3 regions of the Kitasatospora sp. NPDC058048 genome follow, and region 3 is predicted to be linked to each of the others. Evidence: predicted binding sites of a transcription regulator. Region 3 holds the regulator's gene; each other region holds the start of a gene.

Region 1 (5,954 bases), on a different contig from region 3:
CATCTGCGTCGACCAGCTGGAGCACGGCCGGCTGCCCTCGCCGACGATGGCCCTGCTGGTCTCCGGCGGGCACTCCTCGCTGCTGCTCAGCGAGGACATCACCAGCGACGTCCGCCCGCTCGGCGCGACCATCGACGACGCGGCCGGCGAGGCCTTCGACAAGGTCGCCCGGGTGCTCGGCCTCGGCTTCCCCGGCGGCCCGATCGTCGACCGCACGGCCCGCGAGGGCGACCCGAAGGCGATCGCCTTCCCGCGCGGCCTGACCGGCAAGAACGACCCGGAGTACGACTTCTCCTTCTCCGGCCTGAAGACCGCCGTCGCCCGCTGGGTGGAGGCCAGGCGCCGGGCCGGCGAGGAGGTGCCGATCGCCGACGTGGCGGCGTCCTTCCAGGAGGCGGTCACCGACGTGCTCACCCGCAAGGCCGTCAAGGCGTGCAAGGACAGCGGCGTCGACCACCTGATGATCGGCGGCGGCGTGGCGGCCAACTCGCGGCTGCGCGAGATGGCCCAGCAGCGCTGCGACCGGGCCGGCATCCGGCTGCGGGTGCCCCGGCCGGGCCTGTGCACCGACAACGGCGCGATGGTCGCGGCGCTCGGCGCCGAGATGGTGTGGCGCGGCCGCACGCCGTCCGCCTTCGACCTGTCCGCCGACTCCTCGCTGCCGGTGACCGAGGTCCACGTGCCCCACACCGACATCCACGGCCAGGCCTACGACGCCCTCGGCGGTGGCGCGGCATGACCGTCGCCGCGATGTGGGAGGCCCGGGCGGCCGACGGGCGCGGGCCCGAACTCGCCGCCTGGGCCCGGGAGTCGGCGCTGCCCGGGCTCCGCGGCTCGACCGGGCTGGAGCGCCTCGAACTGCTCACCGCCCCGGGCGGGCGGGTGCTGCTGATCACCTGGTGGAACGGCGAGCCGGTGCCCGTCGCCGACCCGCCGGCCGAGCTGCTCGGCCGCCCGGTGCACCGCTGGTCCTTCACCAGCGAGCACATGGAGTAGCCCCGTACCGGGAACCGCGCGACCGGCCGTTACCGTGCATAGCTGAGAGAATGCTGGACGGGAACCGGGAGCGCGCAGCGGTGATCAGGAACGGGCGGAGCAGGACCAGGACGTACGCGGCGGGGGCGGTGGCTCTGCTGGCCTTCGCCACCGGGTGCGGCGACAACGGGGGCGGCGGCAGCGCCGCCCCGGCCGCCGCGACCACGCCGGCCGCGCCCCGGCCCTCCGGCGCCGCGCCGACCGCGGCCGCGACCACCGCCGCCGCGGCCGGCGCCCCGGCGGGAGCGGGCGCGGCGGCCTGGGCCAAGTGGAACCTCACCCCGCTCGCCCCCGCCCCGGCGGCGCCCGCCGACAAGCCGATAAAGCTCGAACGGACCGGCCCTGTCCCGGTGTTCAGCGACGTGAGAACGAGCGACAAGGTCGTCTTCATCACCATCGACGACGGGGCCGAGAAGGACCCGAAGTTCGTCGAGATGCTCACCGACCTCAAGGTGCCGATATCGATGTTCCTGACCCGGGACATCGTCAAGAACGACTACGGCTACTTCAAGCCGCTCCAGGCCCTGGGCAACCACGTCCAGAATCACACCGTGGACCACCCGGTGATGAGCAAGATCCCGGCGGAGAAGCAGAAGTCCGAGATCTGCGACGCGCAGTCCGCGCTCACCCAGCAGTACGGCGCCGCCCCGCTGCTGTTCCGCCCGCCGTTCGGCGACGGCGCCAACACCCCGACGCTCAACACCTCCGTCCAGCAGTGCGGCCCGCGCGCGATGGTGCTCTGGCGCGAGTCGATGCAGATCCACGACATGCAGTACCAGGCGGCGGACAAGCAGCTGAAGCCCGGCGACATAATCCTGGCGCACTTCCGCGGCCCCAAGGAGCTCAAGGGCGCCACGATGACCCAGATGTTCGGCGACCTGCTGGCCCGGATACAGGAGCAGGGCTTCTCGGTGGCGCGGCTGGAGGACTACATCCAGCCACCCGCGTGACCGACGCCGCGGGTCGACCCCCTAGCGCGCCGCGACCGGCTGTCCCAGCATCATCAGCGGCCCGTTGTCGGTGCGGCTGAGGATCACCGTGACGCTGTTCGGCCCGGAGGGCTTGAGCTGGCGGCGCAGCTCCTCCGGGGTGATCGCCATCCCGCGCTTCTTGATCACCACCGTGCCGACCGCCCGCTCGCGCAGCAGCGCCTTCAGCTTCTTGATGTGGAACGGCAGCACGTCGGTGAGCTCGAAGGCGTGCGCGTACGGGGTGGCGACCAGCTCGTCCGAGGTCAGGTAGGCGATCTTCGGGTCGATCAGCCGGCCGCCCACCTGCCCGGCCACCTCGGCCACCAGGTGGGCCCGGATCACCGCGCCGTCCGGCTCGTACAGGTACCGCCCGACCGGGCCGGCCGGCGGGTCGGGCAGGTCGCCGCCGGTCAGGCTGGCGCCCTGCGGCAGCAGGGTGGCGCGGTGCGGGCTCGCGGCCCGGGTGCCGAACCAGAGCACCGCCTCCTTGACGTCGCCGTGGTCGGAGACCCACTCGGCCTCGGCGTCCTCCGGCACGGCCTCGTGCGGGATGCCCGGTGCGACCTTCAGCGCGCCGATCGGGGTCCGCCGGCCGGCCTCGATCGCCCAGGAGAGCGGCGGGGCGTACGCCTCCGGGTCGAACACCCGGCCGCGCGAGGTGCGCCGGGCCGGGTCGGTGAACACCGCGTCGTAGCCGCTGACGTCCACCTCGGCGACGTCCGCGCAGCGCACCTCGACCAGCTCGGACAGGCCCAGGGCGGCGGCGTTGGCCGCGGTGGCGGCGCAGGCCGCCGGGTCCTTGTCGACGGCCAGCACCTCGATGCCCGCCCGGGCCAGCGCCAGCACGTCCCCGCCGATGCCGCAGCACAGGTCCGCCAGCCGTCGGACGCCCAGCGCGGCGAACCGCTGCGCCCGCCACTCGGCCACGCTGCGCCGGGTGGACTGCTCGACCCCGTTGGGCGTGAAGTACATCAGGTCGGCGTCCGCCCCGAACTTCGCCCGCGCCCGCTGCCGCAGCCGCGCCTGCCCGAAGGCCGCCGAGACCAGCTCTGCCGGATGCTCCCGGCGCAGGCGGGTCGCCAGCGCCAGCTCCTCCTCGGGGGTGAACTCGCGCAACTCGGCGAGCAGGGCCTGGCCCTCGGGCGTCAGCAGCGGCTGGAGGTTCTCGGTGTCCACGGGGGCCATTCTCGCCGCTCGGCCGGTCGGTCACCGCAGCGCGGCGGTCACCGGCCGATGACGGGGATGCCGGAGGCGAGCCAGCCCACGAGCACGCCCAGCGGTGCCGCGGCCACCGCGGCGTACGGCGTGATCCGGTAGCCGAGGCGCCGGGTGCCCCGGTGGGTCAGGGTCAGCAGCACGAGCAGGACCACGACGCCGAAGACGTCCAGGGCCACCGTCCCGGGGCCGTACAGGGCGAGCAGCTTCAGCACGTTGAGCACGAGCGATCCGAGGAACACCGCGACGGCGGTCACCGCGAGCACCACCGCGGCGAGCACCAGGTCCGCCGCCCAGTGGATCCGCGGCGGCTCGGACGGGGCGGCCGGCCGGCTCACCGGAACACCCCCGGGACGAGCGGCGGCGCGGGCGGGGCGTCCTTCGCGCCGGAGGGTCCGACGCGTACCGGGGTGTCGGTCATGGCAGGAGTCTGCCCGAGGGAGCGCCGTCCGTACATGGGTACGGGAATCCGGACGCCCAGGGCGCGTCGTTGGCACTCTGGTTGACTGAGTGCTAACACGGCCCTATGGTCGTCCTTGGCACTCTCCACCGGGAGAGTGCTAATGCGACGACGTGTGTCTGACCCCCGCGACGGCAGGCCCGCAGGATCGCCCTACCCGTTAGAAAACCCCGTAATCTCCGAAGGGGAGCTCGGACGTGACCACCAGCAGCAAGGTTGCCATCAAGCCGCTCGAGGACCGCATTGTGGTCCAGCCGCTCGACGCCGAGACCACCACGGCCTCCGGCCTGGTTATCCCGGACACCGCCAAGGAGAAGCCCCAGGAGGGCGTCGTCCTGGCTGTCGGCCCGGGCCGCTTCGAGGACGGCCAGCGTCTGCCGCTCGACGTCGCCGTGGGTGACATCGTCCTGTACTCGAAGTACGGCGGCACCGAGGTGAAGTACCAGGGCGAGGAGTACCTGGTGCTCTCCGCCCGCGACGTCCTCGCGATCATCGAGAAGTAAGACGTTCCGACCCGCCCCGGATCCGTGTCCCAAGTGACAGGGGCCCGGGGCGTGGTTGTTGGTTCACGTAGTTCGGCGGCCGGTGGGCCGGCCGCAGCCCCGAGGGAATAGGGAACATGGCGAAGATCCTGCAGTTCGACGAGGACGCCCGCCGCTCGCTGGAGCGCGGTGTCAACAAGCTGGCCGACACCGTCAAGGTGACCATCGGCCCCAAGGGCCGCAACGTCGTCATCGACAAGAAGTTCGGCGCCCCGACCATCACCAACGACGGTGTCACCATCGCCCGCGAGGTCGAGCTGGACGACCCGTACGAGAACCTTGGCGCGCAGCTCGTCAAGGAGGTTGCCACCAAGACCAACGACGTCGCGGGTGACGGCACCACCACCGCCACCGTGCTGGCCCAGGCCCTGGTCAACGAGGGCCTGCGCAACGTCGCCGCCGGTGCCGGCCCGGCCGCCCTGAAGAAGGGCATCGACAAGGCCGTCGCCGCCGTCTCCGAGCACCTGCTCTCGGTCGCCCGCGAGATCGAGGGCAAGGACGACGTCGCCGCCGTCGCGTCCCTCTCCGCCCAGGACACCCAGGTCGGCGAGCTGATCGCCGAGGCGATCGACAAGGTCGGCAAGGACGGTGTCATCACCGTCGAGGAGTCGAACACCTTCGGCGTGGAGCTGGACTTCACCGAGGGCATGCAGTTCGACAAGGGCTACCTGTCGCCGTACTTCGTCACCGACGCGGAGCGGCAGGAGGCGGTCCTGGAGGACCCGTACATCCTGATCAACCAGGGCAAGATCTCCTCCATCCAGGAGCTGCTGCCGCTGCTGGAGAAGATCCTCCAGGGCGGTGCCTCCAAGCCGCTGCTGATCATCGCCGAGGACGTCGACGGCGAGGCGCTGTCGACCCTGGTCGTCAACAAGATCCGCGGCACCTTCAACGCCGTCGCCGTCAAGGCCCCGGGCTTCGGCGACCGCCGCAAGGCGATCCTCGGCGACCTGGCCGTCCTGACCGGTGGCCAGGTCATCTCCGAGGAGGTCGGCCTCAAGCTCGACCAGGTCGGCCTGGACGTGCTGGGCACCGCCCGCCGCGTGACCATCACCAAGGACGAGACCACCGTCGTCGACGGCGCCGGTGACACCGAGGCCGTGGCCGGCCGCGTCGCCCAGATCAAGGGCGAGATCGCCGCGACCGACTCCGACTGGGACCGCGAGAAGCTGCAGGAGCGCCTGGCCAAGCTGGCCGGCGGCGTCTGCGTCATCAAGGTCGGCGCCGCCACCGAGGTGGAGCTGAAGGAGCGCAAGCACCGCCTGGAGGACGCCATCTCGGCGACCCGTGCCGCGGTCGAGGAGGGCATCGTCGCCGGCGGTGGCGCCTCCCTGGTCCACGCCGCCAAGGTGCTGGACGGTGGCCTGGGCCTGTCGGGCGACGAGGCCACCGGTGTCGCCGTGGTCCGCAAGGCGCTGCACGAGCCGCTGCGCTGGATCGCCCAGAACGCCGGGCTCGAGGGCTACGTCATCACCCACAAGGTTGCCGAGCTGGAGGCCGGTCACGGCTACAACGCGGCCACCGGTGAGTACGGCGACCTGCTGAAGGCCGGCGTCATCGACCCGGTCAAGGTCACCCGCTCCGCCCTGGAGAACGCCGCCTCGATCGCCTCCCTGCTTCTCACCACCGAGACCCTCGTGGTGGAGAAGAAGGAGGAGGAGGCCGACAACGGTCACGGCCACGGCGGCCACGGCCACTCGCACTGAGGCTCCGACGCCTGACCGGAGGCCC
Region 2 (5,954 bases), on a different contig from region 3:
GCGAGTTCCGGCCAGTGGAGGTTGAGCAGGGGCCGGGCGACGAGTTCGGTGACCCGGCCGCCGCCGGCGGGCAGGACGGCGCCCTCGGATTCCAGCGGGCGGTCGTACATGGCCTTGACCAGCTGGATGGACTCGTCGGTCAGCAGCGGGCCGAGGATGCCGGAGACGAGGGCCGGGTCGAATTCGCGCAGGTCGGCGTCGACGAAGCAGACGATGTCGCCGCGGGTGACCAGCAGCGAGCGCCAGAGCACCTCGCCCTTGCCGGGGACGGCGGGCAGCCGGGGCAGGACGGCGTCGCGGTGCTCGACCCGGGCGCCGGCCTCGGCGGCGACGGCGGCGGTGGCGTCGGTGGAGCCCGAGTCGACGACGACGAGTTCGTCGACGAGCGGGAGGCGTTCCATCAGCTCGCGGCGGATGGTGCGGACGATGTCGCCGACGGTGGCCTCCTCGTCCAGGGCGGGGAGGACCACGCTGACGGTGCGGCCGGTGCGTTCCTTGGCGGCGAGGAGGGTGCGGACCGGCCGGTCGGCCGCGCTCCAGGAGCGGCGGCGCAGCCAGGACGCCGCCTGCGGGAGGAGCTCGGGAATCGGTTCGGCGGGCACGGAGGTCTCCTCGGCGGGGTCGGTGGGACGGGTCATCTCGCGTGGCGGACGCACCCGTTCAGGATTGACGCCTTCGGATACAGTCTTCGTACAGCGGTCGGACCTTTGCACGCCGGGGTCGCCGTTGAGCACCACCACAATTTCACAAGCTCATCCAGAGGGACTGAGGGAACGGCCCGTTGACGTCCCGGCAACCTTCCCGCGCGGCTGTCTGTCGACAGGCCCCGGCGGGACAGGTGCCAATTCCGGCCTGTGGCGCGACCGTGCCACGGGGAAGATGAGGAGAGAGGCCTCGCCATCATGGCTATCGACACCGCCGCACCCTCCCCCAGCCTTCGGCCGGGGGGACCCCCACCCGTCGACCTCGGCCCCGCCGCCGCGCTGTCCTGTCGCGAGTGCGGCACCCGCTTCCCGCTCGGCCCCAGCTTCGCCTGCCTGGAGTGCTTCGGCCCGCTGGAGATCGCCTACGAGTTCGGCAGCGAGGGCGCCGAGGAGCTGCGCAAGCGGATCGAGGCCGGTCCGGCGTCCATCTGGCGGTACGCGCCGCTGCTGCCGGTTCCGGCCGACGTGGCGTCGAAGCCCAATCTGAACCCGGGGTGGACCCCGCTGGTGAAGGCGGACAACCTGGGCCGGGAGCTCGGTTTCACCGCCCAGCTGCACGTCAAGGACGACTCCGGGAACCCGACGCACTCGTTCAAGGACCGGGTGGTCGCCTGCGCGATCGAGGCGGCCCGGGCGTTCGGGTACACCACGCTGTCCTGCTCCTCCACCGGCAACCTGGCCGGCGCGGTGGGGGCGGCGGCGGCCCGGGCCGGGTTCCGGTCCTGCGTGTTCATCCCGCACGACCTGGAGCAGGGCAAGGTCGTCATGGCCGGGGTGTACGGCGGCGAGCTGGTCGGCATCGAGGGCAACTACGACGACGTGAACCGCTTCTGCTCGGAGCTGATCGGCGATTCGGCCGGCGAGGGCTGGGGCTTCGTCAACGTGAACCTGCGGCCGTACTACGGCGAGGGTTCCAAGACGCTGGCGTACGAGATCTGCGAGCAGCTCGGCTGGCGGCTGCCGGAGCAGATCGTGATCCCGATCGCCTCGGGCTCGCAGCTGACGAAGATCGACAAGGGCCTCCAGGAGCTGATCAGGCTCGGCCTGGTCGAGGACCGGCCGTACCGGATCTTCGGCGCCCAGGCCGAGGGCTGCTCGCCGGTGTCGGCCGCGTTCAAGGCCGGCCGGGACGTGATCAAGCCGGTCAAGCCGGACACCATCGCCAAGTCGCTGGCGATCGGCAACCCGGCCGACGGCCCGTACGTGCTGGACATCGCCCGCCGCACCGGTGGCGCGGTGGAGGACGTCACGGACGCCGAGGTCGTGGCGGCGATCCGGCTGCTGGCACGGACCGAGGGCATCTTCGCCGAGACCGCGGGCGGGGTGACCGTCGGCGTGCTGAAGAAGCTGGTCGAGACCGGGCAGCTGGATCCGGCCAAGGAGACCGTCGCGATCAACACCGGCGACGGCCTGAAGACCCTGGACGCCGTCTCCGACTCCGGGATGACCGCCGTCATCCGCCCGACGCTGGACTCGTTCCGCGCCGCCGGCCTCGCGTCCGCCTGAATCACTCGATCGGCCCCGCCCCCGCTAGGAGAGTCATGAGCGCCAACGTCCGCATTCCCACCATCCTCCGCACCTACACCGACGGTGCCGCCGTGGTGACCGCCGAGGGGGTCACCCTGGCCGAGGTCGTCGCCGACCTGGAGAAGAACCACCCGGGCATCTCGGCCCGCATCCTGGACGACACCGGCAAGCTGCGCCGCTTCGTGAACGTCTACGTGAACGACGACGACGTGCGTTTCGCCGAGGGCCTGGCGACGGAGATCAAGGACGGCGCCGGCATCTCGATCATCCCGGCGGTGGCCGGCGGCTGCTGAACCTTCGCGACCAACCCGCGGTCGCCCGCGCGTACGGAATTCCGTTTCCCGTATGCGCGGGCGACCGCTGGCATTCCGGCCGGAATATTTCCCGGTCGAGTCGGAGTAGAGTGTGGCTCGGTTGGGAACAGGGTTTCCCTTTCGGCCCCCGCAGTGCTCGGCCCGGGGGCGTCCGGCCGGCGGGACCGGCCCGTGAAACATGTCAGGCGGATGTCAGAATTCCCGCGGACATTTGAGTAATTCGTCCGCTATGTCCGGCGTGAAATGCCGAGATTATTCCGATTCGGCCCGTCCTGTCCCTTGACATCGAGGCGGAATTACCGGTGGCTGGCCCTGTTGCAGAGGGCGTCGATCCGGATACATTCAGCGGCGGTCGACGCAATCACCCGCTCGCCGGAAGCCGCCTGGCGTCCTGCACGGAGGGTTGCGGCGTGCACGGCTGCGCCCAGGGGGGGTTCCCCGGGCCGGCCTTCAACCAACCCGGGCCCGCGACCTGCGGGCGCGTGAAGGGCCAGCACAGCACTAGGGGAGTTCGGAATGGCTCAGGGCACCGTCAAGTGGTTCAACGCGGAGAAGGGCTACGGCTTCATCGCGGTCGACGGTGGTGCGGACGTCTTCGTCCACTACAGCGCGATCCAGATGGACGGCTACCGCACCCTCGAGGAGGGCCAGCGGGTCGAGTTCGAGATCTCTCAGGGACAGAAGGGCCCGCAGGCGGACATGGTCCGCGCCGCGGTCTGACCCCTTCCGACCCCAGGAGCTCGGCGCGGCCCTGCGGCTGGTGACCTCTCGCTTCTCGACGGGCCCGTGCGACTCGTGTCGCACGGGCCCGTCGGCGTTCCCGGGCGGCCCCGGCGGCGGCTCGCGGATTGTCGATTGGGCTTGCACTCGCCCACCCGGAGTGCTAATCATTGGCGTTAGCACTCACAGTGTGAGAGTGACAGCGGACCGGGTCGGTGAGGCCCCCGGGAGCGGAGGGAATGGACCTCCGCGCACCAGGGCCGTCCGTCGCGGGCACCCCTTGGTCCGAGCAGTCGACCGTGTCCCGGAGGACCACTTCTGATGGCCAAGATCATCGCCTTTGATGAGGAAGCTCGCCGCGGCCTTGAGCGTGGCATGAACCAGCTCGCCGACGCGGTGAAGGTCACGCTCGGCCCCAAGGGCCGCAACGTCGTGCTGGAGAAGAAGTGGGGCGCCCCCACGATCACCAACGACGGTGTCTCCATCGCCAAGGAGATCGAGCTCGAGGACCCGTACGAGAAGATCGGTGCGGAGCTCGTCAAGGAGGTCGCCAAGAAGACGGACGACGTCGCGGGTGACGGCACCACCACCGCCACCGTGCTCGCCCAGGCCCTGGTTCGCGAGGGTCTGCGCAACGTCGCCGCCGGCGCCAACCCGATGGCCCTGAAGCGCGGCATCGAGAAGGCCGTCGCCGCCGTCTCGGACCAGCTGCTGGCCCAGGCCAAGGACGTGGAGACCAAGGAGCAGATCGCCTCCACCGCCTCCATCTCGGCCGCCGACACCCAGATCGGCGAGCTCATCGCCGAGGCCATGGACAAGGTCGGCAAGGAAGGCGTCATCACCGTCGAGGAGAGCAACACCTTCGGTCTGGAGCTCGAGCTCACCGAGGGCATGCGCTTCGACAAGGGCTACATCTCCGCCTACTTCGCCACCGACCTGGAGCGCATGGAGGCGACGTTCGAGGACCCGTACATCCTCATCGCCAACTCCAAGATCGGCTCGGTCAAGGACCTGCTCCCGCTGCTGGAGAAGGTCATGCAGAGCGGCAAGCCGCTGGTCATCATCGCCGAGGACGTCGAGGGCGAGGCCCTGTCGACCCTGGTCGTGAACAAGATCCGTGGCACCTTCAAGTCCGTCGCCGTCAAGGCCCCGGGCTTCGGTGACCGCCGCAAGGCCATGCTCGGCGACATCGCCATCCTCACCGGTGGCACCGTCATCTCCGAGGAGGTCGGCCTCAAGCTGGAGAACGCCGGCATCGACCTGCTGGGCACCGCCCGCAAGGTGGTCATCACCAAGGACGAGACCACCATCGTCGACGGTGGCGGCGACAGCGAGCAGGTCGCGGGCCGCGTCAACCAGATCCGTGCCGAGATCGAGAACAGCGACTCGGACTACGACCGCGAGAAGCTCCAGGAGCGCCTCGCCAAGCTGGCCGGCGGCGTGGCCGTCATCAAGGCCGGCGCGGCCACCGAGGTGGAGCTCAAGGAGCGCAAGCACCGCATCGAGGACGCCGTCCGCAACGCCAAGGCCGCCGTCGAGGAGGGCATCGTCGCCGGTGGTGGCGTCGCTCTGCTGCAGGCCGGTGTCGCCTTCGACAAGCTGGAGCTGGACGGCGACGAGGCCACCGGTGCCAACATCGTCAAGGTCGCGCTGGAGGCCCCGATCAAGCAGATCGCGACCAACGCCGGCCTGGAGGGTGGCGTCGTGGTGGAGAAGGTGCGCAACCTCCCCGCCGGTCACGGCCTGAACGCGGCCACCAACACCTACGTCGACCTGATCGCCGAGGGCATCATCGACCCGGCCAAGGTCACCCGCTCCGCGCTGCAGAACGCCGCCTCCATCGCGGCGCTGTTCCTCACCACCGAGGCCGTCATCGCCGACAAGCCGGAGAAGGCCGCCGCGGCCGCCGGCGGCGGCATGCCGGGCGGTGACATGGACTTCTGATCCTGATCGCTTTCGATCGGATTGGTTGGACCTCGTCCGTGTGGGCGGTTCCCTTCGGGGGGCCGCCCACACGGCGTTTCGGCGTTCGGACGTGTCGGCGCTCCGGGCGCTCCGGGCGCTCCGGGCGTTTCGGCGTTCCGGACGTGTCGACGGAGAATGGACGGATGGCTGCTGACGACATCGAGACCGCCCTGCACAACGCGCGGGCACTGATCCTGGCCGACCTCACCGCGCGGGACGTGGCGGACGCCGCCGTCGTCTCGCTGGTGGAGCAGGCCGTGACGCACCGCCGCTGGTGGCTGGAGCAGTGGCCGGACGGCACCGAGTACGTGCTCGGGCTGGTCGCCCAGGACGTCCAGGACGCGCTGCTGGAGGCGTACGGGCGCTGGCCGCTGTGCGCCGACTGCGCGGCCGACGGGGACCCGCACGCCCTGGGCGTGGAGCCCGAGCTGGGGCCGGACCCGCACTGGGTGTGCGGCAAGCAGGGCGCGGTGGTGGCACCCGTGGGGAAGCTCGCGTAGACCCGTGCGTACCGTGGCGGTATGAAGCGCTGGGTGTGGGGTGCGGCGGGCGGGTGCTGCGGGCTCGGGCTGTGGTGGGCCGCGGTCGAGCTATTGGGGGCCGACCAGGACGCCTGGTGGGCCGTGCTGGGGCGCGTCCCCTCCGTGATGGCGGGGATGGCCGCCGCGGACCGGGTGCTCGCGCGCCGGGGCTGACGGCCGTCAGAGGGAGCCGAGTTCGGCCG
Region 3 (5,954 bases):
AGGCCCTGCTGGCCCGGCGCGAACTGGCCGGACGGCTGCTCCTCGCCGCGCAGCACCGCGAGGCGGCGCAGCAGCTCCTCCTGCTCGGCGTCGAGCTTGGTGGGCGTCTTCACCTCGACGTGCACTATCAGGTCGCCCCGGCCGCCGCCGCGCAGGTGGGTGATGCCCCGGCCGTGCAGCGGGATCGACTGGCCGGACTGGGTGCCGGGCCGGATGTCGACGTCCTCCAGGCCGTCCAGGGTCTGCAGCGGCACCCGGGTGCCGAGCGAGGCCGCCGTCATCGGGATGGTGACGGTGCAGTGCAGGTCGTCCCCGCGCCGCTGGAAGATGGCGTGGGTGGTCTCGGCGATCTCGACGTACAGGTCGCCGGCCGGGCCGCCGCCGGGGCCGACCTCGCCCTCGCCGGCCAGCTGGATCCGGGTGCCGTTGTCGACGCCGGCCGGGATCTTGACGGTCAGGGTGCGGCGGGCGCGCACGCGGCCGTCGCCGGCGCACTCCGGGCACGGGGTCGGCACGACGGTGCCGAAGCCCTGGCACTGCGGGCAGGGGCGGGAGGTCATGACCTGGCCCAGGAAGGACCGGGTGACCTGGGAGACCTCGCCCTTGCCGCGGCACATGTCACAGGTCTGCGCCGAGGTGCCGGGGGCCGCGCCCTCGCCACTGCAGGTGGTGCAGGTGACGGCGGTGTCGACCTGGAGTTCCTTGGTGGTGCCGAACGCGGCCTCCTCCAGGGTGATCTCCAGCCGGATCATGGCGTCCTGGCCGCGGCGGGTGCGCGAGCGCGGGCCGCGCTGGCCTGCCGCGGCGCCGAAGAAGGCGTCCATGATGTCGGAGAAGCCGAAGCCCGCCGCGCCGGCGCCGAAGCCGCCGGCACCGCCGCCGCCCGGGGACAGCGGGTCCCCGCCGAGGTCGTAGACCTGACGCTTCTGCGGGTCGGAGAGCACCTCGTAGGCGGCGTTGATCTCCTTGAACCGCTCCTGCGTCTTCGGGTCCGGGTTGACGTCCGGGTGCAGTTCGCGTGCCAGGCGCCGGAACGCCTTCTTGATCTCGTCCTGCCCCGCATCCCGTCGGACGCCGAGTACCGCGTAGTAGTCCGTGGCCACCAAATGCTCCGCTTGTTCCGCCTGTAGTAGTGCTGCGACTGGACGCCACCGTCAAAAATTTTAACGGTGGCCCTTGCTAGGACTCGGCCAGGATCTGGCCCACGTACCGTGCCACCGCTCGCACCGCCCCCATTGTGCCGGGGTAGTCCATCCGGGTCGGACCGATCACACCCAGTTTCGCCACGCTCTCGTCGCCCGAACCGTAGCCGACCGAAACGATCGACGTGGAATTCAGCCCTTCATAGGCGTTCTCCCGCCCGATCCGGACCGTCATCGCGGCGTCCGCGGTCTCACCCAGGAGGCGGAGCAGGATGACCTGCTCCTCCAGGGCCTCCAGCACCGGCTGGATGGTGAGCGGGAAGTCGTGCCCGAAGCGGGTCAGGTTGGCCGTGCCGGCCAGCATGATCCGCTCCTCGTTCTGCTCGGCGAGCGTCTCGAACAGGGTCGCCAGGACCGTGCTGACCGTCGGCCGGTCGGCCTGCTCGAACAGCGCCGGCAGCTCCTCCAGCAGCCCCGGGACCTCCGGGAGGCGCCGGCCGGCGGCTCTCGCGTTGATCCGGGCCCGAAGGTCCGCCAGCACCGTCTCGCCGACCGAGCCCGGGCAGTCGACCATCCGCTGCTCGACCCGGCCGGTGTTGGTGATCAGTACCAGCATCACCTTGGCCGGGGCCAGCGCCACCAGCTCGATGTGCCGGACGGTGGAGCGCGTCAGCGAGGGGTACTGCACCACCGCGACCTGCCGGGTCAGCTGGGCGAGCAGCCGCACGGTGCGGGCGACCACGTCGTCCAGGTCGACCGCGCCGTCCAGGAAGTGCCGGATGGCCCGGCGCTCGGGGGCGCTCATCGGCTTGATCTCGGCGAGCTTGTCGACGAAGAGGCGGTACCCCTTGTCGGTCGGGATGCGGCCGGCGCTGGTGTGCGGCTGGTGGATGTAGCCCTCCTCCTCCAGCGCCGCCATGTCGTTGCGGACGGTCGCCGGCGAGACCCCGAGGTTGTGCCGTTCCACCAGGGCCTTGGAGCCGACCGGCTCCTCGGTGCCCACGTAGTCCTGCACGATCGCGCGGAGTACGGCGAGCTTGCGTTCGTCCAGCTGGCGGACCTCACCGGCCATGGGGCACGCACCTCCGTCTTCGCACGTTGTCCGACTGTGTCCCTCGCTGCTGCGGGCCGCTCCGGGAGGCCCCCGGTCTTGGCACTCTGAACGTACGAGTGCCAGAACCGTACCTGCCAGTGTAAGGCCCGGGTCCTACGGCAGGAACGGCCCGAGGGACGTGATCCTCCCCGCAGTTCCGGACACGGCCCGCGGGGCCCCGGCGGTTCGATCCTCCCGGCACCGGGGTGGTGCCGGGAGGCCGTCCGGGTGGCAGCATCGAAAGCGACGGCGAACGGAGGAGCAAGCGATGTCGAGCTCGGGCCAGCACACCCGTTTCGCGCCCGACCGCGGCCTGACCGGCCGCATGGTCGCGACGATGTTCGTGATCGGGTTGCTGTACGTCGGTTTCACCGGCCTGCTGATCGCGCTGCTGCGCGGCGCCTGGCCACTGATCGTCCTGATCTCCGGCGGGCTGTTCGTGGCCCAGTTCTGGTTCAGCGACAAGATCACCGAACGGGCGATGGGCGCCCGCCAGGTGTCCCCGGAACAGTTCCCCCAACTCCACGGCACCGTCGACCGGCTCTGCGCCCTGGCCGACATGCCCAAACCGCGGGTGGCGGTCGCCGACAACGACATGCCGAACGCCTTCGCCACCGGCCGCAACCCGCAGAACGCGGTGATCTGCGTGACCACCGGGCTGCTGCGCCGGCTGGAACCGGAGGAGCTGGAGGGAGTCCTCGCGCACGAGCTGTCGCACGTCGCCCACCGGGACGTCGCGGTGATGACGATCGCCGGGTTCCTCGGCGTCCTCGCCGGGGCGATGACCCGGATCGCCGTGTACGGCGGGTTCATGGGCGGCGGGCGCAACAACAACGACCAGAACGCCGCCATCCTGGCGCTGATCATCCCGCTGGTGTCGATCGTCGTCTACGCGATCAGCTTCCTGCTCACCCGGCTGCTCTCCCGCTACCGCGAACTGGCCGCCGACCGGGCCGCCGCCCAGCTCACCGGCCGGCCCAGCGCCCTGGCCTCGGCGCTCACCAAGGTGACCGGGCAGATCGCGGCCATCCCCAGCAAGGACCTGCGCCAGGCGCAGCCGTACAACGCCTTCTACTTCGCCCCCGCGCTGAGCGCCCGGGAGGCCGCCACGCAGCTGTTCTCCACCCACCCCAGCCTGGAGAAGCGGCTGGAGCAGCTGGCGAGGATCTCCGAGCAGCTCGGCCACTGAACCCGCCGAGCCCCTGACGCGAAAGGACCGCCGTGGGAATCCTGGACACCCTGTTCGGCCGCACCAAGCCCGTCAAGCCCGACCTCGACCAGCTGTTCGGCGTGCCGTCCGCCGCGCTCACCCTGGAGGCCGGGGCCGGGTTCACCCCCACCGGGCTCGGCTCGGTCTGCTTCGCGGCTGTCGAGGGCGCGGCCTTCGTCCAGGTCGAGCAGCAGGTCCGGGCCCTGCTGGACGCCGACACCGAGCGCGGCGGCGTCCCGGTGGAGGCCTCCAAGGACGACTACGGCTACTCCTGGCTGCTCGCCCGGCACCGGCCCGAGGAGCTGCCGGAGCTGGTCAACGACCTGCACGCGGTCAACAGCGAGCTGGAGGCGAACGGCTTCGGGCCGCAGCTGCTCTGCTCGCTGGTCGCCTTCCGCGATCCGCAGGGGCGGTCGCTGGCCCTGGTCTACCTCTACAAGCGCGGCACGTTCTACCCCTTCGCCCCGATGCCCGGCGGCGGGGAGAAGCGCAACAGCCCACTGGAACTGCAGGTCAACGCGATGCTGGGGAACGACCTGCGGCTGGAGAAGGACCTGAGCCGCTGGTTCCCGGTCTGGGGCGCGCCGGGCCTCTGACACACCGTCCGCCGTCCCTATGATCACCCGTATGCGCAGCCGCCAGTACGGACCCGACCTGACCCCGCCGTGGAAGAAGCCGCAGCCCGCCCCGGAGGTGCCCGCCGAGCGGGACCTGGTGGTCGAGGAGGCGGCGACCGGCTTCTGCGGGGCGGTGGTGCGCTGCGAGAAGACCGCCGAGGGGTTCACCGTCACCCTGGAGGACCGGTTCGGCAAGCACCGGGTGTTCCCGCTGGTGCCGCGCGGCTTCCTGCTGGAGGGCCGGGCCGTCACCCTGGTCCGCCCGGCCGGCCCGGCTCCCGCCCGGACGCCGGGCCGCACCGCCTCCGGCTCCGTCGCCGTCCCGAACGCCCGCGCCCGGGTCGCCCGCGAGTCCCGGATCTACGTCGAGGGCCGGCACGACGCCGAGCTGGTCGAGCGGGTCTGGGGCGACGACCTGCGGATCGAGGGCGTCGTCGTCGAGTACCTGCGCGGCATCGACGACCTGCCCGCGATCGTCGCCGACTTCGCCCCCGGCCCCGGCCGCCGCCTCGGCGTCCTGGTCGACCACCTGCTGCCGGGGACGAAGGAGCACCGCATCGCCGCCCGGGTCACCGGCGACTCGGTGCTGGTCGTCGGCCACCCCTACATCGACATCTGGCAGGCCGTGAAGCCCTCCAGCGTGGGCATCCCCGGCTGGCCCGCCGTCCCGCGGGGCGAGGACTGGAAGGAGGGCACCTGCCGCCGCCTCGGCTGGCCGGTGGACACCCCGGCGGCCTGGAAGCACATCCTGTCGAAGGTGAACAGCTACAAGGACCTGGAGCCCGAACTGCTGGGCCGGGTGGAGGAGTTGATCGACTTCACGGCCCTGCCGGGTCAGGAGTAGGTACGGAACTCCGCGGTGTCCAGCGTGATGTCGAGCAGATCCAGCGGAATCGACTCGCCGAACTTCGCGGTCCGCTCGACCGCGTAGTCCGGCAGCCCGGAGGCCGCCGCTCGACTCGGCTCGGTGAGCAGGACACAGACACCCTTGATCGGGTCGACGATCAGATATGCGGGAATCTGGCCCTCTGCATAGAGCTCCCGCTTGGTCCGGTAGTCGCGAAGCACGCTGGTCTTCGAAACCACCTCGACCGCCAGGGTGACCGCAAGCGCGGGCAACAGCCGACCGCTCTCCTCCGCAGCCCCCCGCTCAAACACGACCAGGTCCGGCTGCGGCTCACTGGCCTCGCGGGGAAAGGCCACATCCTGCGTGGTCAGTGCGTTCCACCGGGTGTACGGCGTCTGGTGCTGGATGGCCCGGATGATGAGGTTGTGGACCATGTCCGGCCCGGCCATCATCACGATTTCCCCCCTGATGAGCTCGGCTTTGAAGCCTTCGGGGACCTCCAGATTCTCGAAGATCCCCGTCACCCGGTCATCGATGGCGGTCATTGCGCGCTCCCTACGACGGCTGACACCACGTTAACGACACTCAGTCCACCAAGTCACGCACAACCGCGTCCGCCAGGAGGCGCCCCTGGAGGGTGAGCGCGGCGCGGCCCTGCTCGTAGGGACCGGCGGCGAGGAGGCCGTCGGCGAGGTGCCGGTCCGCCGCCCTGCGGCCGGTGTCGGTGAGCAGGTCGAGGGGGATGCCGTCGACCAGGCGCAGCTCCAGGAGGATCCGCTCGACGCGGCGGTCCTCCTCGGCCAGCACCTCGCGGGCCAGCGCCGGGGTGCGCTGCTCGGCGAGGGCCTGCGCGTAGGCGGCGGGGTGCTTGGCGTTCCACCAGCGGACGCCGCCGACGTGGCTGTGGGCACCGGGGCCCGCGCCCCACCAGTCGGCGCCGGTCCAGTACAGCTCGTTGTGGCGGCAGCGGCCCTCGGGGGCGGTGGCCCAGTTGGAGACCTCGTACCAGGAGTAGCCGGCGGCGGCGAGCGCCTCCTCAGCGATC

Evidence for each region. Region 3 encodes HrcA, which represses chaperone genes, less so after heat shock. Its sites were predicted from a motif close to TTNGCACTCNGNNNNNCNGAGTGCNAA; they were not measured.
Region 1: groES (co-chaperone GroES) is a predicted target of HrcA. The motif match lies at 3,712-3,738, and genes of this name have one in related genera.
Region 2: groL (chaperonin GroEL) is a predicted target of HrcA. The motif match lies at 3,406-3,432, and genes of this name have one in related genera.

What each region holds. Positions count from the first base shown of each region.
Region 1 is NZ_JBHVRT010000004.1:287,896-293,849, forward strand. Features, by position in the region: gene tsaD (tRNA (adenosine(37)-N6)-threonylcarbamoyltransferase complex transferase subunit TsaD) at 1-739, shown strand, start outside; gene ACFVVA_RS06785 (hypothetical protein) at 736-996, shown strand; gene ACFVVA_RS06790 (polysaccharide deacetylase family protein) at 1,047-1,985, shown strand; gene ACFVVA_RS06795 (methyltransferase domain-containing protein) at 2,007-3,191, opposite strand; gene ACFVVA_RS06800 (hypothetical protein) at 3,230-3,559, opposite strand; gene groES (co-chaperone GroES) at 3,879-4,184, shown strand; gene groL (chaperonin GroEL) at 4,301-5,929, shown strand.
Region 2 is NZ_JBHVRT010000019.1:148,497-154,450, reverse strand. Features, by position in the region: gene ACFVVA_RS21520 (glucosyl-3-phosphoglycerate synthase) at 1-638, opposite strand, end outside; SAM riboswitch class I at 750-886, shown strand; gene thrC (threonine synthase) at 903-2,210, shown strand; gene ACFVVA_RS21510 (MoaD/ThiS family protein) at 2,246-2,524, shown strand; gene ACFVVA_RS21505 (cold-shock protein) at 3,062-3,265, shown strand; gene groL (chaperonin GroEL) at 3,587-5,209, shown strand; gene ACFVVA_RS21495 (hypothetical protein) at 5,374-5,730, shown strand; gene ACFVVA_RS21490 (hypothetical protein) at 5,752-5,925, shown strand; gene ACFVVA_RS21485 (hypothetical protein) at 5,932-5,954, opposite strand, start outside.
Region 3 is NZ_JBHVRT010000032.1:27,383-33,336, reverse strand. Features, by position in the region: gene dnaJ (molecular chaperone DnaJ) at 1-1,103, opposite strand, end outside; gene hrcA (heat-inducible transcriptional repressor HrcA) at 1,180-2,214, opposite strand; gene htpX (zinc metalloprotease HtpX) at 2,504-3,424, shown strand; gene ACFVVA_RS29035 (hypothetical protein) at 3,457-4,041, shown strand; gene ACFVVA_RS29030 (DUF3097 domain-containing protein) at 4,073-4,906, shown strand; gene ACFVVA_RS29025 (Uma2 family endonuclease) at 4,897-5,454, opposite strand; gene hemW (radical SAM family heme chaperone HemW) at 5,495-5,954, opposite strand, start outside.